Regions from separate parts of the Acidovorax sp. NN32 genome, predicted to be linked through region 1. Evidence: predicted binding sites of a transcription regulator. Region 1 holds the regulator's gene; each other region holds the start of a gene.
The links. Region 1 encodes sigma-54, which starts transcription at its own class of promoters, with help from an activator protein. Its sites were predicted from a motif close to TGGCANGNAANCTGCTTT; they were not measured.
Positions count from the first base shown of each region.

Region 2: the regulator sigma-54 is predicted to act here: its motif matches at 2,842-2,859, upstream of nirB (nitrite reductase large subunit NirB).
Region 3: the regulator sigma-54 is predicted to act here: its motif matches at 1,820-1,837, upstream of urtA (urea ABC transporter substrate-binding protein).

Region 1 covers NZ_CP199679.1:4,901,879-4,909,566, reverse strand. Annotated here, with positions in the region: gene argS (arginine--tRNA ligase) at 1-1,424, shown strand, start outside; gene ACT89O_RS22715 (SPOR domain-containing protein) at 1,434-2,078, shown strand; gene ACT89O_RS22710 (thiol:disulfide interchange protein DsbA/DsbL) at 2,159-2,815, shown strand; gene lptA (lipopolysaccharide transport periplasmic protein LptA) at 2,924-3,577, shown strand; gene lptB (LPS export ABC transporter ATP-binding protein) at 3,589-4,386, shown strand; gene ACT89O_RS22695 (RNA polymerase factor sigma-54) at 4,475-6,064, shown strand; gene ACT89O_RS22690 (acyl-CoA thioesterase) at 6,132-6,614, shown strand; gene ACT89O_RS22685 (THUMP domain-containing class I SAM-dependent RNA methyltransferase) at 6,611-7,688, shown strand, end outside.
Region 2 covers NZ_CP199679.1:3,330,385-3,338,072, forward strand. Annotated here, with positions in the region: gene nirD (nitrite reductase small subunit NirD) at 1-68, opposite strand, end outside; gene nirB (nitrite reductase large subunit NirB) at 81-2,624, opposite strand; gene ACT89O_RS15425 (hypothetical protein) at 3,269-3,472, shown strand; gene ACT89O_RS15430 (single-stranded DNA-binding protein) at 3,571-3,870, opposite strand; tRNA gene ACT89O_RS15435 (tRNA-Pro) at 4,065-4,141, opposite strand; gene ACT89O_RS15440 (MerR family transcriptional regulator) at 4,172-4,612, opposite strand; gene ACT89O_RS15445 (integration host factor subunit alpha) at 4,710-5,036, opposite strand; gene pheT (phenylalanine--tRNA ligase subunit beta) at 5,062-7,509, opposite strand; gene pheS (phenylalanine--tRNA ligase subunit alpha) at 7,635-7,688, opposite strand, start outside.
Region 3 covers NZ_CP199679.1:254,703-262,390, forward strand. Annotated here, with positions in the region: gene ACT89O_RS01190 (hybrid sensor histidine kinase/response regulator) at 1-1,636, opposite strand, end outside; gene urtA (urea ABC transporter substrate-binding protein) at 1,882-3,147, shown strand; gene urtB (urea ABC transporter permease subunit UrtB) at 3,310-4,224, shown strand; gene urtC (urea ABC transporter permease subunit UrtC) at 4,271-5,482, shown strand; gene urtD (urea ABC transporter ATP-binding protein UrtD) at 5,502-6,245, shown strand; gene urtE (urea ABC transporter ATP-binding subunit UrtE) at 6,285-6,974, shown strand; gene fmdA (formamidase) at 7,159-7,688, shown strand, end outside.

The DNA.
Region 1 (7,688 bases):
CCAAGCAGGAAGTCGTGCGCGAGGTGCTGGCCGCTGGCGAGCGTTTCGGCTATCAACCCGACAACGGCCAGCGCGTGCTGGTCGAGTTTGTCTCGGCCAACCCCACCGGCCCCCTGCACGTGGGCCACGGCCGCCAAGCTGCTTTAGGCGATGCCATCTGCAACCTGTTCAGCACCCAGGGCTGGAACGTGCACCGCGAGTTTTATTACAACGATGCTGGTGTGCAGATCGATACGCTGACCAAGAGCACGCAGCTGCGCGCCAAGGGCTTCAAGCCCGGCGACGACTGCTGGCCCACCGACAGCGACAACCCGCTGGCCAAGAACTTCTACAACGGTGACTACATCGCCGACATTGCCGAGGCCTTCAAGGCCAAGGCTACGGTGAAGGCCGACGACCGCGAGTTCACGGCCAACGGCGACGTAGAGGACTACGACAACATCCGCCAGTTCGCCGTGGCCTACCTGCGCAACGAGCAGGACAAGGACCTGCAGGCGTTCAACCTGCACTTTGACGAGTACTACCTGGAGTCCAGCCTGTACACCAGCGGCCGCGTCGAGGCCACGGTGAACAAGCTCGTCGCCAATGGCAAGACCTACGAGCAAGATGGCGCGCTGTGGCTGAAAAGCACGGACTACGGCGACGACAAGGACCGCGTCATGCGCAAGCAGGACGGCTCCTTCACCTACTTCGTGCCCGATGTGGCGTACCACATCGCCAAGTGGGAGCGTGGCTTCACGAAGGTCGTCAACATCCAGGGCACGGATCACCACGGCACCATTGCCCGCGTGCGCGCGGGCTTGCAAGCGGCCGACGTGGGCATTCCGCAGGGCTACCCCGACTATGTGCTGCACACGATGGTGCGTGTGGTCAAGGGCGGTGAAGAGGTCAAGATCAGCAAGCGCGCAGGCAGCTATGTCACGCTGCGCGACCTGATCGAATGGACCAGCAAGGACGCCGTGCGTTTCTTCTTGCTCTCCCGCAAGCCCGATACCGAGTACACCTTCGACGTGGACCTGGCCGTGGCGCAGAACAACGACAACCCCGTGTACTACGTGCAGTACGCGCATGCCCGCATCCAGTCGGTGCTGCGCGCGTGGCAAGAGGCTGGCGGTGGCAACGTGGCTTCGCTGCACGACGTTGATCTGTCGGCTCTCGAAGGCCCACAGGCCCAGGCGCTGATGCTGCAGCTGGCCAAGTACCCCGAAATGCTCACGGCTGCGGCCGACGGCGAAGCCCCGCACGATGTGACCTTCTACCTGCGCGACCTTGCCGCCAGCTACCACAGCTACTACGACGCCGAGCGCATCCTGGTGGATGACGAGGCCGTGAAGAATGCCCGCCTGGCGCTGGTCGCCGCCACCGCGCAGGTATTGCACAATGGCCTGGCCGTGCTGGGCGTGTCGGCTCCAGCCAGAATGTAAGCAGTCACTATGAAGAAACAACAGACGGGCGGGACCATCGTCGGCTTTATCGTTGGGGTCATCGTGGGCCTGGGCGCTGCCTTGGCTGTGGCGGTGTACGTGACCAAGGTGCCGGTGCCCTTCCTCAACAAGGGCAATGGCCGGGGCGTGGACATGGACGCCGCCGAGACCCAGAAGAACAAGAACTGGGATCCCAATTCGCCTTTGTATGGCAAGAACCCGGCTCGCCCGGCAGCCCCGCCCGCTGTGGCTGCCTCGGCGCCCACCCCGGCCGCGCCGGATGCTCGGGCTGTGGCATCGGCGCCTGCACCCAAGCCCGCTGCCAGCAAGCCCGAGGCCAAGGCTGAAACCAAGCCCGGCGCCGACCCGCTGGGCGATCTGGCCGTGGCCAAGGCTGCTGCCAAGGGCAATCTGGACCCGTTCGACTACTTTGTCCAGGCCGGGGCTTTCCGCACCCAGGCGGACGCCGATGCGCAGCGCGCCAAGCTGGCCATGCTGGGCTGGGAGGCCCGCGTGAGCGAGCGTGAGCAAAATGGCCGGGCGGTGTTCCGCGTGCGTGTGGGGCCGTTCACCAAACGCGACGACGCCGAGCAGCTCAAGGAGAAGCTCGATGGCGCCGGTCTGGAGTCGGCGCTGGTGCGCGTGCAGCGCTGACGCGCCAGACTTCGGGTGGCTGAACTTTTTGCGGGGGCATGGCTCACATCCCCCAGACCTGTAACAGGAGAGTCTTTGTCATGAAACGCCGTGAGTTTTCTTTGTCCGCCGCCTCGGCGGTTGCCGCTTCCGCCCTGACGTTGCCAGTGGCCACCCCCGCGCTGGCTCAGGCCCGCCAGTTCAAGGAGGGCAAGGACTTCCGGCGGCTGGACAAGCCGGTAGCGCCCGACGCGCCTGCGGGCAAGGTCGATGTGATCGAGTTCTTCTGGTACAGCTGCCCCCACTGCAACGCCTTTGAACCCGCGCTCGACGCCTGGGTCAAGGCCGCCCCCAAGGACCTCTCCGTCCGTCGTATGCCCGTGGCCTTCAACGCGAGCTTTGTGCCCCAGCAAAAGTTGTACTACGCCCTGGAAGGCATGGGCAAGCTCGAAGCCCTGCACGCCAAGGTGTTCCGCGCCATCCATGTGGAAAAGCAGAAGCTGGCCAAGGACGACGAAATTTTTGCCTGGGTGGCCCAACAGGGTGTGGACGCCACCAAGTTCAAGGAAATCTACACCTCGTTCAGCGTGTCCAACCAAGTTCGCCGTGCTTCGCAACTGCAGGACGCCTACGGTGTGGAGGGCGTGCCCTCGATGGGTGTGGCGGGCAAGTTCTACACCGATGGCACCATGGCGGGCAGCATGCAAAACGTGCTGCAGGTGGTGGAACATTTGGCGACAGTGGCCCGCAAAGGCTGACGGTTTTCGCCCGGCCGCCGGTTCCCATTGGCAAAAGCCCGCACATGCGGGCTTTTTTCATGGAGGAACGCGACGGGGTGGCTACAATGATTGCAAGATTCGTGCCCTATGAACCATCGCCTCCTTCCGATCCTCCTGCTCGCGGCCCTGGCCTGCACCTTCGGTGTGGCCCATGCCGAAAAGGCCGACCGCGCCAAGCCCATGAACATCGAGGCGGACGCTTTGCGCCACGATGAGCTCAAGCAAACCAGCGTGTTCTCTGGCCGCGTGGTCATGACCAAGGGCTCCATCGTGCTGCGTGGCGCGCGGCTGGATGTGCGTCAGGATGCCGATGGCTACCAGTACGGTGTGGTCACGGCAGAGCCTGGCAAGCGCGCCTTCTTCCGGCAAAAGCGCGACACCCTGCCGGGAGCACCCGACGAGTTCATCGAAGGCGAGAGCGAAGTCATCGAGTACGACGGCAAGGCCGACAACGTGCGCTTCATCACCCGTGCCGAGTTGCGCCGCTACCGGGGCGCTGTGCTCAGCGACGAGATCACCGGCGCCGTGATTGTCTACAACAACCTGACCGACGTGTTCTCCGTGGACGGAAAGCGCACCGCCACCAACGCTGCGGGCGATGCCCCCGCGCCGGGCAGCCGCGTGCGCGCCGTGCTGGCCCCCAAAGATCCACCGCCCGCTGCGGCGGCCCCCGAGGCGGCGTCCCCGGCCTCAGCCCCGGCGCTGCGCCCCAGCAACAGCCTTGGCGGCGGCGCCAAGTGAGTGGGCCCGCTGTGAGTACCGGTCCTGACACTCAGGCGGGCAGCCGCCTGGGGCCTGATTCCCAGGCGGGCAGCCGCCTGGAGGTGCAGCACCTGGCGAAGTCTTATGGCAGCCGCAAGGTCGTCAAGGACGTTTCGCTGGTCGTGCAAAAAGGTGAGGTCGTGGGGCTGCTCGGCCCCAACGGCGCGGGCAAGACCACCTCGTTCTACATGATCGTGGGCCTGGTGCGCAGCGACGAGGGAGACATCCGCATCGACGGCCAATCGGTGGCCCACATGCCCATCCACCGGCGCTCGCGCCTGGGCCTGTCGTACCTGCCTCAGGAAGCCTCGATCTTTCGCAAACTCACGGTCGAAGAGAACGTGCGCGCCGTGCTGGAACTGCAGCGTGGTGATGACGGTCAGCCGCTCTCGCGCGACGCCATCGAGGAGCGCCTGACGGCCCTGCTCCAGGAGCTGCGCGTGGACCACCTGCGCGCCTCGCCCGCCATGGCCCTGTCCGGCGGCGAGCGCCGCCGCGTCGAGATTGCCCGGGCCCTGGCCACACAACCGCGTTTCATCCTGCTGGACGAGCCCTTTGCCGGCATCGACCCCATTGCCGTGATCGAGATCCAGCGCATCATCGGCTTCCTGAAGGCGCGGGGCATCGGCGTGCTCATCACCGACCACAATGTGCGCGAAACCCTGGGCATCTGCGACCACGCCTTCATCATCAGCGATGGCCGCGTGCTCGCGCAGGGCACGCCGTCCGAGATCGTGGACAACGCCGAGGTACGACGTGTTTACCTTGGCGAACACTTCAGGATGTAGACATGGCCCCCACGCTTGTCACTTCGTGTACTGCGCTGCCCCCCGAAGGGGCCTTCACGCCTTGGGGCGGCCCGGCGGCGCTCAATCAATGAAGCCTGGACTCTCGCTGCGCGTCTCGCAGCATCTTGCATTGACCCCCCAGCTTCAGCAGTCCATTCGGCTGCTGCAGTTGTCCACGCTCGAACTCTCGCAGGAAGTCGAGCAGATGCTCGACGAAAACCCGTTCCTCGAACGCAATGCCGACGAAGCTCCGCGCGAGGAGTTTGGCCTGGAAGCCGCCGACACGCCCGCGCAGCCCGATGAGTACAGCGCCGATGATGCTATATTTTCAGGAGCTAGCAGCGCAAGCAGCACAAGCGCTGAAGGCCAAAATGATGCTGAAACGCCGAGTGCTGGCGCTGACGAGCCTGACTGGAGCGGTGACGGCACGGTAGAAATGGCGCCCAACGACGCGGAGTGGGGCGGGGATGCGCCCGCCCGCAACCGCAACGACTCCGAAGGCGACGAGGCCGACGCCACCGAGCTGGCCCGTTCGCATGAATCGCTGACCGCCTTTTTGCACCGTCAGGCACTGGCGCTGCGCTTGTCAGAGATTGACCGCGCAGCGCTGCGTTTTCTCATTGAATCGCTCAACGACGACGGCTACCTCGAAGAGTCGCTGGAAGAGCTGGCTATCAGCCTGGCCGGGCCGGACGACCTGGAGCAGATTGAAGAGCTGGTGCACCGCTTCACCGTGGCCCAGCGCCTGCTGCAAAGCCTGGAGCCCACCGGCGTGGGCGCGCGCAACCTGGCCGAATGCCTGACGCTGCAGCTCACGGCGCTGGCTGCCGACGAGGACAGCGATGCTGACCCCGACACGGTGCAGACCGCGCTGCGCATTTGTCAGCAGCCGCTGGAGATGCTGGCCCGCCGCGACATCCGCCGCCTGACGCAGCTGTGTGGCGACGGCGAAGAGCGCACTCGCGCCGCCATGGCGCTGATCGCTCGCCTGGAGCCCCGCCCCGGCCGTCGCTTTGCCGACGTGGAGCGCAACATCATCATTCCCGATGTCATCGTGCGCAAAGCCGGGCGTGCCAATGGACGCGATGGCCAGCACAACTTCATCGTCAGCCTCAACCCCGATGTGATGCCGCGCCTGCGCGTGCACGACATCTATGCTGGCGCCCTGCGCGGCCACAAGGGCGGCGAGGGTCACCAGGGCATGCAGCAGCGCCTGCAGGAGGCGCGCTGGTTCATCAAGAACATCCAGCAGCGCTTTGACACCATCCTGCGCGTCTCGCGCGCCATCGTGGAGCGGCAAAAAAGCTTCTTCACCCACGGCGAGTTGGCCATGCGCCCGCTGGTGCTGCGCGACATCGCCGACGAACTGGGCCTGCACGAATCCACCATCAGCCGCGTGACCACCGCCAAATACATGGCTACGCCAATTGGCACGTATGAGCTGAAGTACTTCTTTGGCTCCGGCCTTGGCACCGAGACCGGCGGCAACGCATCTAGCACCGCCGTGCGCGCCCTCATCAAGCAGTTTGTGGCCGCAGAAAGCCCCGCCAAGCCGCTGTCCGACAGCCAGATCGCTGAGATGCTCAAGGAACAGGGCATCGAGTGCGCACGCCGCACCGTGGCCAAGTACCGCGAAGCGCTCAAGATCGCGCCGGCCAACCTGCGCAAGGCGCTGTAGGTACCCCGGTTGGGGGCGCATGGCTCGCCCTGTTTGAATTTTTCGTTTTTCTATCCGCCACCCCACCATGGCCCGCATCGTCTTCGACCTCCCCCCGCACTTCGGCTTTGCCACCGAGCTGCAGATCTACATCAGCCACGTCAACCAGGGCGGGCACCTGGACAACGCGCAACTGCTGAGCCTGGTCTCTGAAGCGCGGGTGCGCTTCTTCCAGTCGCTGGGCTACCCCGAGGCCGACGTGGGCGGGCTGTCCATCGTGGTCGGCGACATCGTGGCGCAGTACAAGTCCGAAGGTTTCCATGGCGAGACCATGCGCGTGGAGATGGCGCCTGCGGACTTCAACCGCTATGGGTTTGACCTGGTCTTTTGCATGACCGAGAAGACCTCAGGCCGCGAGGTGGCGCGCGGCAAGATCGGCATCGTCTTCATCGGCAAGGCCGACCGCAAGGTGGCGCCGATCCCCGAATCCATCCGCCAATTGCTGCTGGCCCGCGCGGGAACGCCGGATTCCCACGCATTGTCTGAGCGCGTATCCTCCCCATCGACATGAACCAACTCCAACTTTTTCTCCCCTGCGCCGCTGGTGTGGAGGGCTTTCTGGCCGACGAGGTGCATGGCATCACCGGCCTCACGGGGCAAGACCTGCTGGTCGGCCGCGGCGGCGTGCTGCTGCGCGCCTCGTGGCGCGAGGCGCTGCTGCTCAACCTGCACAGCCGCCTGGCCCAGCGCGTGCTGGTGCAGCTGGCGCACCGCCCGTACCGCTCCGAGAACGATCTCTATGCCATGGCCAGCGACGTGGCCTGGGAAATCTGGTTCACCACGCGCCAGACCTTCAAGGTCGAGGTGACGGCCCAGCACAGCCCGCTGCAGAGCCTCAACTTCGCAGGTCTCAAGGTCAAAGACGCAGTGGCCGACCGCTTTCGCGCCAAAAGCGGCGTGCGGCCCGACGTGAACACCCAGTGGCCCGATGTGCGCATCCACCTGCACCTGACCACCGACGAGGCCACGATCTACATCGACACCTCGGGCGAGCCGCTGTTCAAACGCGGCTGGCGCGAGGACAAGGGCGATGCGCCACTGAAAGAAACCCTGGCCGCCGCCATGATCGCCGCCAGCGGCTGGGACCCGCATGGCGACAACCCCCAGCCGCTGTACGACCCCTGCTGCGGCAGCGGCACCATCGTGATCGAGGCCGCGCAGATCGCCTGCCGCATCCCGGCGGGCATGCTGCGGCGTTTTGCGTTCGAGAAGCTGCTGCCGTTCCAGGCCCATGTCTGGGATGCTATTAAAAACGAAGCTGAAAGCGCAATACAGACAAGCGCTGTGCCCCTGTTTGGCAGTGATGTGGCCTTCCGCATGGTCGACTTTGCGCAGCGCAATGCTGAGCGCGCAGGCGTGGCCGAGGCCGTGCAGCTGCGCGGCGGCGACGCCCTGCAGCGCATGCCACCGTGCGACCAGCTTGGCGTGATGCTGCTCAACCCGCCCTACGGCGAGCGCATTGCTGCCGCAGGTAGCGCCGGCCGCAACGCCAGCGAGCGAGCTGCCGACCGTGCCCAGGGCATGGCCGTGGGCCGGGAAGAGGCGCAGACCGAGGATGGCGGCGAATTCTTCAGCCAGCTGGCCT
Region 2 (7,688 bases), 1.6 Mb from region 1:
ATGTCATCCACCGCACAGATGTCGGTCCAGTCGAGGGAATCGGTGCTGTTCATGGGGAGTGCACTCATGGTCTATTCCTTTCAGGCCGCCTGGCGGATGGGGATCACTCTGGCCGACACAGGGCCACGCTCATCGGCGCGCGCCGGGCGGATCTGGCCGCGCTCTTCGACGAAGAGCACGTTCTCATCGGCCTGGTCGCTGTTCACGAACGAGCGGAAGCGCTTGCGCGTCTCGGGGTCGGTCACGGCCGCCTTCCACTCGCACTGGTAGGTGTTCACCACGTGCTGCATCTGCGATTCAAGCTCGGCGCACAGGCCCAGGCTGTCTTTTTGCAGCACGTCCTTGAGGTAGTCGAGGCCCCCTTCGAGGTTTTCGCGCCAGGTGCTGGTGCGCTGCAGCCGGTCTGCCGTGCGCACATAGAACATCAGCACCCGGTCGATCATGCGCACCAGGTCTTCCTTCGTCAGGTCCGATGCAAACAGTTCGGCATGGCGCGGCTTCATGCCGCCGTTGCCACAGATGTAGAGATTCCAGCCCTTTTCAGTGGCAATGACGCCAATGTCCTTGCCCTGCGCCTCGGCGCATTCGCGCGTGCAGCCCGACACGCCGAACTTGATCTTGTGCGGGGCACGCAGGCCCTTGTAACGGTTCTCCAGTTCCACGGCCAAGCCCACGCTGTCCTGCACTCCGTAGCGGCACCACGTGGAGCCCACACAGCTCTTCACGGTGCGCAGCGACTTGCCGTAGGCGTGGCCGGATTCAAAACCGGCGGCGATCAGCTCTTCCCAAATCAACGGCAACTGCTCCACCCGCGCACCAAACATGTCCACGCGCGCACCGCCCGTGACCTTGGTGTACAGCCCATATTTCTTGGCCACCTGGCCCACGGCGATCAGGCCGTCGGGTGTGACTTCGCCACCGGGCATGCGTGGCACCACCGAGTAGGTGCCGTCCTTCTGGATATTGCCCAGGAAGTAGTCGTTGCTGTCCTGCAGGCCGGCCAGCTCCTTCTTGAGCACAAATTCGTTCCAGCACGAGGCGAACACACTGGCCGCCACGGGCTTGCAGATATCGCAGCCCATGCCTTTGCCATGCTTTGCCAGCAGGGCCTCGAAGCTCTTGATCTGGCCCACACGCACCAGGTGGTAGATCTCCTGGCGCGAGTAAGCGAAGTGCTCGCAGATGTGGTTGTTCACGGCCATGCCACGGCGCGCCATTTCCGCCTTCATGACCTGGGTGACCAGGGGCACGCAGCCGCCGCAGGTGGCACCAGCCTTGGTGCAGGCCTTCATCTCGGCAATGGTGCACGCCCCATTGCCCACGGCCTCGCAGATGCCACCCTTGGTGACGTTATTGCACGAGCAGATCTGTGCCGTATCAGGCAACGCCTCTACACCCAGTCCGGGCTTGGCCTTGCCTTCGCTGGACGGAAAAATCAGGAACTCGGGGTCATCGGGGAGCGTGATGCCGTTCAGAGCCATCTGCAGCAACGTGCCGTATTCGGAGGCATCGCCGATCAGCACGGCGCCCAGCAGCTGCTTGCCATCCTCGCTGATGACGATCTTTTTGTAGACCTGGCGACGCTCGTCCACGTACTGGCAGGTGCGGCTGTGCGGCGTTTTCCCATGCGCGTCGCCAATGCTGGCTACGTCCACGCCCATGAGCTTGAGCTTGGTGCTCATGTCCGCACCGACGAAAGCCGCGTCGGTCTCACCCGCGATGTGGCGGGCGGCCACACGCGCCATGTCGTAGCCGGGCGCGACCAAGCCGAAGGTCTGCTCGTTCCACGAGGCGCATTCGCCGATGGCGTAGACATCGTGGTCGCTGGTACGGCAGGCGCTGTCGATGGCCACACCGCCGCGCGGGCCAATGGCCAGAAGGCTTTGGCGCGCCAGCTCGTCACGTGGGCGGATGCCAGCGGAGAACACGATCATGTCGGTCTCCAGCCAGATGCCGTCAGCAAACACCATGCGATGGCGTGCGCGGGCGCCATCGGTGATCTCCTGCGTATTGCGGCCGGTGTGCACCTGCACGCCCAGTTCTTCGATCTTGGCGCGCAGCACGCGGCCACCGCCCTCATCCACCTGAACAGCCATGAGCCTGGGAGCGAACTCGACCACATGGGTTTCGAGGCCCATGTCGCGCAGCGCCTTGGCGCATTCCAGGCCCAGCAGCCCCCCGCCCACGACCACGCCGGTCTTCGATTTGGCACCCGAGGCCTGCATGGCCTCCAGGTCTTCGATGGTGCGGTAGACAAAGCAGTGATCGCGGTCGCGTCCGGGCACCTGGGGCACGAAGGGATTGGAGCCGGTGGCCAACACCAGCTTGTCGTAGGTGAGCACTTCGCCATCCGCCGTGGTCACGGTGCGGATGCGACGGTCCACCGATGCAGCGCGCGCGGCCAGGCGCAACGTGAAGCCGGTGCGCTCGAAGAAGCCGGGTTCGACCAGCGAAAGTTCATCGGCCGAGGTGCCACTGAAGAAGGCCGAAAGATGCACCCGGTCGTAGGCAGGGCGCGGCTCCTCGCACAGCACGGTGACCTCGACACCAGTCATGCCGGTTTCGGCCAGACTTTCGAGGAACTTGTGGCCGACCATGCCGTGGCCAATGAGAACGATTTTCATGCTTGCTCATCCTGCAAGAACCCGGGGAACCGTTTCGAGGGGTGCAGGATGTGCCATGCCAGCGGCACAGCACACCCTCCGCGGAACCACGGGCGTGGGTTGGAACTACCAAGCGGGCGACTGCAAAAAAAGCCGCAACTCACTCGGGTGTTCCGCCATCATTAGCGGAGGGTATCGATCAGTCCGCAGGCAGCTTCACCAGCAGACACGGAAGGGGATCGCAATATTCATGCCGCACCATCCGAGGCCATGCCAAGCCCCTGTGGGCGGACCAGGTAGGGCTGACCGGATCGTTCTCTGGAGTACCGCTCTGTGGCGGAATGCATCAATGCAGTGCAGCACCTCACCAAATCAGGGCAATCACCCATACCGATGGCGAGCTGCAAGGACTGGAGCCGCCCGGCTTTGGCAAAGGCTTGGGCGGTGGACACCTTGGAATCTTCCGATTCACCAAGGCATCTGCAGTGTCACCCTTGCAACCCACCTTGCCTTGCGGTCATCTTTTCATTTCCAAACAAAGCGAGCTCCGGCAGACTGGCACGGCAGGACGGAGGCGACTGACAACCACCGAGCATCACGTTCATGAAGCACCGACAGCCCCAGCCCCCATCAATACACATGACCCCACCAGCATGAGCACCAGTATGAACACCGACCGGAGAGTCAACACCGACAGACGCAACGGGCAGGACCGCCGACAAACAGAAAAAGGCCCTCCCAGCAACTACGAACGCAGGCGTGCCGTGGAGGCACGGCGACCGGAATTGACGGAGCTGCATCTGGACGAAGAAGAACTCAAAGCGCTGGGATTTGTAAAAACCACATCCACGCCACAAAGCCCGACTTGATATCTGCGGTGCCCCACAAGCGTCTGAAGCCGGTTGCCCAAACCCACAGCGATACACCGTTGCCCCGCTTCAGGTCCGCCACTCAGCAGCGTCCTGTTTCAATCTCCGTGGAGCGCAAGCAGACGGTGCGCCACCATATCCAATGCAGGCCGGGTGTTGCCCTGCTTGTCCGTCCAGACTCTCGGTGTGATACTGCCCGAAAGCGCGAGTGAATCCCCATCGCGCAGGTGATGAATGGCAGCGCAAACACCCGCCTCAAACGCAATCACATTCACAAAAAGCAACTCGCCATCCGCCGTGTTTGCACGCACCTTGGCCACAGTGAAAGGCTTTCCAGCCTTGTCGGTACGCTGCTCGGAATCACCGTAAAGCCTTCCGGCCACGAGTCCATCGATCATGAAAGTCCTCCGCCCCGGCGGGCCATCACCTGTTTTCGATCAGCACACAGCGCGCTCCCTGGCGGCCAGCCCGCACAACAAGCCCTAAGAGTGCAGCGGTCAGGAGGCATGGCACAAATCATTCAGGGATACCTCTGAGCGCCCTCTCAAGCAAAAAAGCCCAGAACCTTTCGGTTCTGGGCTTTTGCTATCAATGGTCGGCGTGGCGGGATTCGAACTCGCGACCCCTTGCACCCCATGCAAGTGCGCTACCAGGCTGCGCTACACGCCGACAAGACTTAGATTATATGCACAAAAAACCTCAGTTCAGAGAAAGCAGCGCACGAATCTCAAATAATTCTTTGCGCACCGCATTGGAGTCCAGGGTGAACCCCATCGCCTCGATGGAAAGGTCACGCGCGCTATCCACCAGCATGCTGGGCACCTGGGAATCAAGGCCATCACCATTCAATGCAGCATCGGTTCCGGAATCATCGCGGGCCGGATGCGCAAGCTCCTGCAGACGATTGCGTGCACCGCTGATCGTGAACCCCTGGTCGTACAGCAGATCGCGGATGCGGCGGATCATCAACACCTCATGGTGCTGGTAGTAGCGCCGATTGCCGCGCCGCTTCATGGGACGCAACTGCGTGAACTCCTGCTCCCAATAACGCAAAACATGGGGCTTGACGCCACACAACTCCGCGACCTCACCAATCGTGAAGTAGCGCTTGGCAGGGATGGAAGGAAGCGGGGTGCCCATGGGTTGTGGATTCAAACCGAACAGCCGACTAGCGTACTGCAGACGCGCACAGACCGCCAGCCATCGGCAACATTCTGGTCACAAAAAGCGCACAAATTCACGAGGCAGCGGCCGTCTGGATCTGCTCCTTGAGCTTGCTGCTGGCATGAAACGTCACGACCCGGCGCGCTTTGATCGGAATGGCCTCGCCCGTGCGCGGATTACGACCAGGTCGTGGAGCCTTGGTCCGAATCTGAAAGTTGCCGAAGCCCGACAACTTGACATCCTTGCCCTCCACAAGGCTCTGGGAGATCAGGTCAAAGAACGCATCGATCATGTCCTTGGACTCGCGCTTGTTCAGGCCGATTTGGTCGAACAGCAGATCGGCCAGCTGCGCCTTGGTCAGCGCTGGGGTCTCCAGGCTTTCGACTGCGAATTCGATCATGATTTATCACTCCCTTTGGACATCGTCACATCCGCAGCCGTGCGCCCGCACGCTGCGCCAGCTGTGCGACCACGGCTTGCACCGCCGCCTCGATCTCGGCCTCTGTGAGCGTGGCCTCGTCACGCCCCAGAGTGAGACGCACAGCCAGGCTCTTCTCGCCGGGAGCCAGGCCACCTGCAGGGGTCTCTTCACCGGCACGCAGTGCCTTGGGCCGGTACACGTCAAACAGCACGGCAGACCGCAGCATGCCATCGGGAACGGCCTGCTCCACCGCACCCATGATGTCGGCGTGCGTCACGCGCTCGGCCACCACTACGGCCAGATCACGCTCAACAGCCTGATGCTTGGCCACTGGCTTGAACTGGGGCACTACGCGTTGCAGCAAGGCGTCGAGCTCCAGCTCGAACATCACAGGCGCCTGTGGCAAATCCCACGACTGGCGCCACTGAGGGTGCAACTCGCCCACAAAACCTATGGCACGCCCATTCACCAGCACGCGCGCACACCGGCCGGGGTGCATGGCAGGATGGGTCGCAGGTTCAAACATGGCCTCCACAGGCGCCAGGAGCGCCTCCACATCGCCCTTCACGTCAAAGAAGTCGATAGCCTGCTCTTTGCGGCCCCATTGCAAGGTGTCGTTCGGGCCATACGCCAGGCCTGACACTCGCATAGGCTGATGAAAGCCCTCCACGGTGGTGTCCGTGTTGCGCACACTCGCGTCGCGCAGGAACACGCGGCCCAGTTCGAATATCCGCACACGCTGTGCTTTGCGGTCCAGGTTGAACTTCAAAACTTGTAGCAGAGAACCCAGCAAGGTAGAGCGCATCACGCTCATCTGGCTTGCAATGGGGTTCAGCAGCTTGATGGGTTGTGTGTTGGCGGCCAGTTCGTGCTCCCAACGCTCTTCCACAAAACTGAAGTTGATCGTCTCCTGGTACCCCAGGCCTGCCAATGAACGGCGCACCGCAAACGGGCTGCGCGTGGCCTCGGCCGGCAACTTGGGCGTAATGGGCGCCAGCGGTGGGGTGGTGGGGAGGTTGTTGTAACCCACCATGCGCGCCACTTCTTCGATCAGGTCTTCCTCGATCGTGATGTCGAACCGGAACGACGGTGGCGTGACGGTGAGCGTACCCTCGCCCTGCACCACGGGCAGCCCCAGACGCTGCAATGCATCAGTGCATTGCGCCTGGGTGAGGGGCATACCGATGACCTTGGCCGCACGTGCGACACGCAGTGCGACCGGCCGGGGTACCGGCAGATTCACCGCCTGATCATCCATGGGGCCACATACCGTGTCAGGCGTACCGCAGATATCAATCACAAGCTGTGTGATGCGCTCGATGTGCTCCACTGTCAGGCTCGGGTCCACACCCCGCTCAAAGCGATGGCCTGCGTCGGTCGAGAAGTTGAAGCGGCGCGAGCGCCCTGCCACCGCCTTGGGCCACCAGAAGGCGGCCTCGATGTAAATGTGCTGGGTATCGTCGGAAACTGCCGTGGCGTCACCGCCCATGATGCCGGCCAGCGACTCGACTTGGCTGTCGTCGGCGATCACACCCACCTTGTCGTCCACGGTGATCGTGTTGCCGTTGAGCAGCTTGAGCTGTTCACCGGCCTTGCCCCAGCGCACATCCAGGCCGCCGTGGATCTTGTCCAGATCAAAAATGTGAGATGGGCGCCCCAGCTCAAACATCACATAGTTGGAGATATCCACCAACGGCGACACACCACGCTGGCCGCAACGGGCCAGGCGATCCAGCATCCATTGGGGCGTGGCAGCCCGCGTGTTCACGTTGCGCACGATGCGGCCGGAAAAGCGGCCGCACAGGTCAGGAGCACTCACCTTGACCGGCAAGCGGTCGGCAAGCTTGGTAGCAACGGAGGGGAACGAGGGTTGCTGCAGCGGCACCCCGGTCAGTGCGGACACTTCGCGCGCAATCCCATAGACGCTGAGGCAATGCGCCAGGTTGGGCGTGAGCTTGAGGGTGAACAGCGTGTCATCCAAGTTCAAGTGTTCACGGATGTCCTGGCCCACCGGCGCAGAAGCATCGAGTTCGAGCAAACCGCCATGGTCCTCGGACAGCTTGAGTTCGCGCGCCGAGCACAACATGCCCTGGCTTTCCACACCGCGCAGCTTGCCCACCTTGATGAGGAACGGCTTGCCGTCATCACCCGGGGGCAGTTCGGCCCCCACCAGCGCACAAGGCACCTTGATGCCCACACGGGCGTTGGGAGCACCACACACGATATTCAGCAAGGCCCCCTGCCCCACGTCCACTTGGCACACGCGCAAGCGGTCGGCGTCCGGGTGCTGAACGGCTTCCTTGATTTCGCCGACCACAATTTTCGTGAAAGGCGGCGCCACGGGCCGCAATTCTTCAACTTCCAGACCCGCCATGGTCAGCGTGTCGGCCAGTTCTTGGGTGGTCAGCGGTGGGTTGCAAAATTCGCGCAACCAGGACTCAGGGAATTGCATAGTGAAGAGATTCTTTGGCGTTTGCTCTGAAAAAAATAGCTGCTTGCGCTTGTCTGTTCTTTATTTCAATGTCAAAAGGCGATGAAACCCATTGAAATCATGCGCTAGCAGCTCACTTTTTTGCTTTATTGGAACTGCGACAGGAAACGAATGTCGCCGTCGAAGAACAGGCGCAGGTC
Region 3 (7,688 bases), 670 kb from region 1:
GGTCGTGGCAGCGCGATTCGAGCGAGCAGCACAGCGAGCAGATGGGCGCGGCATAGGCCGGACAGCGCGCCATGTCTTCGGATTCGAACTGGTTCTCGCACACGGCGCAGCGCACGATCTCGCCGCGCCGCCACTCGTTGCCCGGAGCGCGCGCCAGGTAGTAGCGGCCCTGCGTCAGCCAGGCCAGCAGCGGCGCCAGCGCCATCGACAGCACCAGCGCAATGAAGGGCGAAAACGCGGCCGCTTCTTCGCCCAGCAGCCCTGCATAGGCGCAGCAGGCCACCGTGGCCGCCAGCACCATGGCGCCCAGGCCCACGGGGTTGAAGTCATACAGGTGCGCGCGCCGAAACTCGATGCCTTTGGGCGACAGACCCAGAGGCTTGTTGATGACGAGGTCGGCCACCAGCGCTCCCACCCAGGCAATGGCCACGTTGCTGTACACAGCCAGCACTTTCTCCAGCGCGCCAAACACCCCGAGCGTCATCAGCAAGGTGGCAATCAACACGTTGAACACCAGCCACACCACGCGCCCGGGGTGGCTGCGGGTCACGCGCGCAAAAAAGTTGGACCACGCCAGCGAGCCCGCGTAGGCGTTGGTGAGATTGATCTTGATCTGAGAGACCACCACAAACACCACCGTCACGGCCACCGCCAGGCCCGGCAGGCCCAGCGCCTGCATGACCTGGTGAAAGCCTGCGAGGAACATCTGCGTGGGCTCGGCCGCGCGCTGGGCGCCCACCTCGAACTGCAGCGCGGCAAACGCCAGAAAGGCCCCACCCGCCATCTTGAGCATGCCCATCACCACCCAGCCCGGCCCCGCCACCAGCACCGCGCCCCACCAGCGCAGGCGGTTGGCGGCAGTGCGCTCGGGCAGAAAGCGCAAAAAGTCCACTTGCTCGCCAATCTGCACCACCAGTGAAAAGATCACCGCCGCGGCTGCACCAAACATGAGCGGGTCGAACTGGCTGCTGCCGCTCTTGAGGCCCGACAGTCCCGCAAAGTCGCGGTACAGCTGGGGCTGGGCCAGCGCAATCCACACAAAGGGCAGCAGCAGCAAGAACAGCCACAGCGGCTGCGTCCAGGCCTGCAGGCGCGATATAAGCGTGATGCCACGCATGGCCAGCGGCAGGACCACCAGCGACGACGCGATGTAGCACCACTCCAGCGGCCACTCCACCACCATCTGCAGCGCCAGCGCCATGATGGCCGCCTCCAGCGCAAAGAAGATGAAGGTGAACACCGCGTAGATCAGCGACGTGATGGTGGAGCCCAGGTAGCCAAAACCTGCGCCCCGCGTGAGCAGGTCCATGTCCAGCCCATAGCGCGCTGCGTAGTAGGCAATGGGCAGGCCCGTCAGAAAGATCAGCAGACCCACGGTGAGGATGGCCCACATGGCATTGCTGAAGCCGTAGTTCAGCGCAATCGCCCCACCAATGGCCTCCAGCGCAAGGAACGACAGCGAACCAAACGCCGTGTTCGCCACGCGGAATTCGCTCCAGCGCCGAAAGCTCTTGGGCGTGTAGCGCAGCGCGTAGTCCTCCATGGTCTCGTCGGCCACCCAGGCGTTGTACTCGCGCCGGAAACGAAAAATCGTTTGTGGTGCGCTCTGGGCATCGGGTGCATGTGGTGAGGCCATGCCCAGCACAAAGCAAGAAGCGTTCTAGGCGCGCACCGCGTTGGGGCGTTGCACGGGCATGCATTGCCATGGGCAGGTCCATGTGCAGGTGTATTTGCAGTGCATGCACCGGGGTGCGTACGCAGCCCTACGTTAATTGACGTATGGGCGCATTCAAGGGTTGTCCCTAACCTTCATTCCACAGCGCACACAACCCGCTTTGGTCCCGTCCCTTCATTCACACCGATCCTGCAAGGAGCGTCTTTATGAGCCACCCGTCCGCCCCCCGCTTTAGTGACTCCGCCCAGGCCGAACCCGGCCGCCGTCGCATCCTGCAGGCGCTGGGCGCCGCATCCGTGGCGGGCCTGCCTGCCTGGTCTTTTGGCCAGCCCACTGCGCAGGTCAACACCACCAAGCTGGCCATCACCGACACCGAGGTCACCGTGGGCCAGTTGCACTCGGCCACCGGCACCATGGCGATTTCCGAAACCGGCTCCATCCAGGCCGAACAGCTGGCCATTGACCAGATCAACGCCATGGGCGGTGTGCTGGGCCGCAAAATCAAGGTGATCAAGGAAGACGGTGCGTCGGACTGGCCCACGTTTGCCGAAAAGTCCAAGAAGCTGCTCATCAACGACCGCTGCGCCGCTGTGTTTGGCTGCTGGACCAGCGCCTCGCGCAAGGCCGTGCTGCCGGTGTTCGAGAAAGAAAACGGCCTGCTCTACTACCCCACGTTCTATGAAGGCCTGGAGCAGTCCAAGAACGTGATCTACACGGGCCAGGAAGCCACCCAGCAGATTCTGTACAGCCTGGAATGGGCCAAGACCGAGAAGAAGGCCAAGACCTTCTTCCTCATCGGCTCCGACTACATCTGGCCCCGCACCTCGATGAAGATTGCGCGCAAGCACATCGAGAACTTCCAGAAGGGCAAGGTCGTGGGCGAGGAGTACTACCCGCTGGGCAGCACCAACTTCGGCTCGCTGATGAACAAGATCAAGGTGCAAAAGCCCGACTGCCTGTTTGTGGCGGTGGTGGGCGGCTCCAACGTAGCGTTCTACAAGGCGCTCAAGGCCGCGGGCATCACGGGCGACAAGCAACTGCTGGTCACGCTGTCGGTCACCGAAGACGAAATGACCGGCGTGGGCGGCGAGAACTTCAACGGTTTCTACTCGTCGATGAAGTACTTCCAGTCGCTCGATAACGAGAACAACAAGAAGTTTGTGGCGGCCTTCAAGGCCAAGTACGGCAAGGACGCCGTGATTGGCGACGTGACGCAGGCGGGCTACCTGGGCCCCTGGCTGTGGAAGGCGGCGGTCGAAAAAGCCAAGAGCTTTGATGTGGACAAGGTGGTGGCCGCGTCCCCCGGCATCGAGCTGACCACCGCGCCTGAGGGCTATGTGAAGGTGGACGCCAACCACCACCTGTGGAGCAAGTCGCGCATCGCCATGGGCATGCCGGATGCTTCGTTCAAGGTGGTGTCCGAGTCGCCTGCGCTGATCAAGCCGGATCCATTTCCCAAAGGGTATCAGTAGGAAGTCACCCCCTGAGCGGCTGCGCCGCTTCCCCCTCTCTCGCTGCGCGGGAGGGGGACGACACCCTCGGTGCGGGGCGGCCCTTCCTCGGTGTCCCTCGCAAGAGGCCGCCCCATGGCACCGCTGTTCGTTTTCCAACGCTGCCCACGCAGGAGCTGCAACATGACCTTTTCCGAAATGATGAACATCGGCCTGATGCAGGGCTTTGCGGGCCTGAGTCTGTTTGCCGTGCTGCTGCTCATGGGGCTGGGCCTGGCCATCATCTTTGGGCAGATGGGCGTGATCAACATGGCCCATGGCGAGTTCATGACCATTGGCGCCTATACGATCTACCTGGGCTCCACCCTCGCGGCCAACCATGCGCCGCAAATGATTCCGTATTACTTTCCGCTGGCCATCGTGGCGGCGTTTGGGTTTGCGTTTGTGGCGGGCTGGCTGGTGGAATGGGGGCTGATCCGCCACCTGTACAAGCGCCCGCTCGACACCCTGCTGGCCACCTGGGGCATCAGCTTGGCCCTGCAGCAATCGTTTCGCACCTTCATCGGCCCCAAGGAGGTCAGCCCGACCTTGCCCGACTGGCTGCTGGGTTCGTGGGCGCCTGCCGAGGGGCTGGACATCCCGATCAATGGCCTCTTCGTGCTGGCGCTGACGGCGGTGGTCACGGGGGGCGTGCTGCTGGCCCTGCACAGAAGCCGCTGGGGCCTGCGGGTGCGCGCCACGGTGAGCAACCGCATCATGGCCAACGCCATTGGCATCGACACCCAGAAGACCGACCGCCTGACCTTTGCCATTGGCTGCGGCATTGCCGGCGTGGCGGGCGCGGCGTTTACCACCATCGGCTCCACCGGCCCCACATCGGGATCGCTCTACATCGTGGACGCCTTCCTGGTGGTGACCTTTGGCGGCGCGGCCAGCCTTCTGGGCACCGTGGTGTCTGCCTTCGGCATTGCGCAGACGCAGTCCATCACCGAATTCTTCATGGCGGGCTCCATGGCCAAGATGATCACGCTGTCGCTGATCGTGCTGATCCTGATGGTGCGGCCACAGGGCTTGTTCGCCTCCAAAGTTCGCCGATGAAATTCGCCCAACTGTCCATTTCCTTCGAGCCCACCGGAGTTTCCGCATGAACGCCCTCAAAGCCTGGATCCTGCGCTACCAGCTCGCCAGCCTGGTACTGCTCACCGTGCTGCTGGCCGTGGTGCTGCCGCTGGCACTCGACATCTTTCGGCTGAACTTGGTGGGCAAGTACCTCACCTATGCGTTCGTCGCTATCGGCCTCGTGATGGTGTGGGGCTACGGCGGCGTGCTCAGCCTGGGGCAGGGCGTGTTTTTTGGCCTGGGGGGCTATGCCATGGCCATGTTCCTCAAGCTCGAAGCCTCTGACCCCATCAGCACCAAGATCCAGTCCACGCCGGGCATCCCCGACTTCATGGACTGGAACCAGATCACCGAGCTGCCCAGCTTCTGGATTCCGTTCAAGAGCCTGCCATTTGCGCTGGCAGCGGTCATCGTTGTGCCCACGCTGCTGGCCTGGATCATCAGCTTTGCGATGTTCAAGCGCCGTGTGGGCGGTGTGTATTTCGCCATCATCACGCAGGCCGTGGCACTGATTCTGACGGTGCTCATCATCGGCCAGCAGGGCTACACCGGTGGCGTGAACGGTATGACGGATCTGAAGACCCTGTGGGGCTGGGACACGCGCACCGACAGCGCCAAATACATCCTGTATTACGTGTGCGTGGCGCTGCTCATAGGCTCCATCATCCTGTGCCGCTGGATACAGACCGGCAAGGTGGGCACGCTGCTGCTGGCCATGCGCGACAAAGAAGACCGCGTGCGCTTTTCGGGCTACGACGTGGCCAATTTCAAGGTCTTCACCTTCTGCCTGGCCGCCGCGCTGTCGGGCATCGGGGGCGCCATGTTCTCGCTGCAGGTGGGCTTCATGTCACCCAGCTTCGTAGGCATCGTGCCATCTATCGAGATGGTGATCTATGCCGCCGTGGGCGGGCGCATGAGCCTGGTGGGCGCGGTGTATGGCACCTTGCTGGTGAACGCGGGCAAGACGTATTTCTCGGAGAGCTTTCCCGAGCTGTGGCTGTTCCTCATGGCCGGGCTTTTCATCGGCGTGACCATGGCCTTCCCCATGGGCCTGGCGGGCCTGTGGGAGAGCCATGTGGTGCCCTGGTGGAAGGGCCGCCGCGAAGCGCTGCGCCAGGCATCGGAGCAAGGCCGACCATTCGCGGCGCGCCCGCCTGTGGATGCAAGCACCGCTGCGGCAGCGTCGCCAGCACCCGCCGCCACGCTGCCTGATGGCGTGAGCCGCCAGGGCGTCTGAAACCACCGGAGCACTCCTCATGAGCAACACCGACTTCGCGCTGGCCATTGAAGACCTGACCGTGTCGTTCGACGGCTTCAAGGCCATCGACGACCTCACGCTGTACATCGACAAGAACGAGCTGCGCGTGATCATTGGCCCCAACGGTGCGGGCAAGACCACGCTGCTGGATCTGATCTGCGGCAAGACCCGCGCCACGGGCGGCAGCATCAAGTTCAAGAACGAAGAACTCACCCGCATGGCAGAGCACAAGCGTGTGCGGCTGGGCATCGGGCGCAAGTTCCAGACGCCCTCCATCTACGAGAACCTGTCGGTCTTCCAGAACCTGGAGGTGTCTTACCCCGCAGGCCGCTCGGTGCTGGGCGCGCTGGCGTTCAAGTGCACCGATGAGGTCAAGGCGCGTGTGCAGGTGGTGGCCGAAGACATTGGCCTGGGCGACAAGCTCGATACCGAGGCTGGCTTGCTGAGCCACGGGCAAAAACAGTGGCTGGAGATCGGCATGCTGCTGATGCAGGAGCCCGAGCTGCTGATGCTCGACGAGCCGATTGCCGGCATGAGCGCGCGCGAGCGTGAACTGACGGCCGAGCTGCTGCAGCGCATCTGCAAGAACCGCGCGGTGATCGTCATTGAGCACGACATGGAGTTCGTCAAGCGCATTGCCCACAAGGTCACTGTGATGCACCAGGGAAAGATCCTGGCCGAAGGCCCCATGGAGAAGGTGCAGGCGGACCCCAAGGTCATCGACGTGTACCTCGGGCATTGACCTCCTCACCCGCCCACCGAACCCCCACAGGAGCGCAGCATGCTGGAAGTCAAGGATTTGTTTGTGGCCTACGGCCAGAGCGAGGCGCTGCACGGCATCTCGTTTGACGGCCGTGCCAACGAGACTGTGGCCATCATGGGCCGCAATGGCATGGGCAAAACCACGCTGTTCAAGAGCCTCATGGGCGTGATGCCCGTCAAGAGTGGCCAGATCACCGTGGCAGGCCAGGACGTGACGAAGGACGAGAGCTTTCGCCGCGTGGCCAAGGGCATCGCCTATGTGCCGCAAGGCCGCATGATCTTCCCGACCCTCACGGTCGAAGAGAACATCGAGACCGGGCTGGAAAACTCCAAGACGCGACAGATTCCCGAAGACATCTACGCACTGTTTCCCGTGCTGTGGGACATGCGTCGGCGCAAGGGAGGCAACCTCTCGGGCGGGCAGCAGCAGCAACTGGCCATTGCGCGAGCGCTCGTCACCGACCCCAAGGTGCTGCTGCTCGACGAGCCCACCGAGGGCATCCAGCCTTCCATCATCAAGGACATCGCCAAGGCGCTCAACGAGATCCGCAAGCTGCGCCAGATCACCATCGTGGTGAGCGAGCAGGTGCTGTCGTTTGCCATGGACGTGGCCGACCGGCTGTTCGTCATTGAGGGCGGCCGCCTGGTGCACGAGACCGCCCGCGCGGACACCGACCAGCAGCGCATCAAAGCCTATCTGTCGGTATGAAACACCCCCTGAGTCGCCTTCGGCGCCTTCCCCCCTCAAGGGGGACGACGCCCTCGCTGCGGGGCGGCCCTTGCTTGGCGTCCCGGGCCTCGGCCGTGGCGGTCTCGGCGGCAATGCGCCATGTAAGGCCGGGATTTTTTCTCGCTTTTTCCTTCTTCCACCCAACCCTTCCAAGGAGCACGCCATGGCTGAAACCCTGATCAAGGTCGATCTGAGCAAGTCGCCCACCGAGAACGAGAACATCCACAACCGCTGGCACCCCGACATTCCCATGGCCTGCTGGGTCAATCCTGGCGATGAGTTCGTGCTGGAGACGTTTGACTGGACGGGCGGCTTCATCAAGAACAACGACAGCGCCGATGATGTGCGCGACATCGACCTGACCACGGTGCACTACCTCAGCGGCCCCGTGGGCGTGAAGGGCGCCGAGCCGGGCGACCTGCTGGTGGTGGACCTGCTGGACATTGGTGCCAAGCAGGACAGCCTGTGGGGTTTCAACGGCTTTTTCAGCAAGAACAACGGCGGAGGTTTTTTGACCGAGCATTTCCCGCAGGCGCAAAAGTCGATCTGGGACTTTCATGGCATGTTCACCAGCTCGCGCCATGTGCCGGGTGTGAAGTACGCTGGGCTCATCCACCCCGGCCTGATTGGCTGCCTGCCCGACCGCAAGATGCTGGAGCAGTGGAATGCGCGCGAGCAGGCGCTCATCGACTC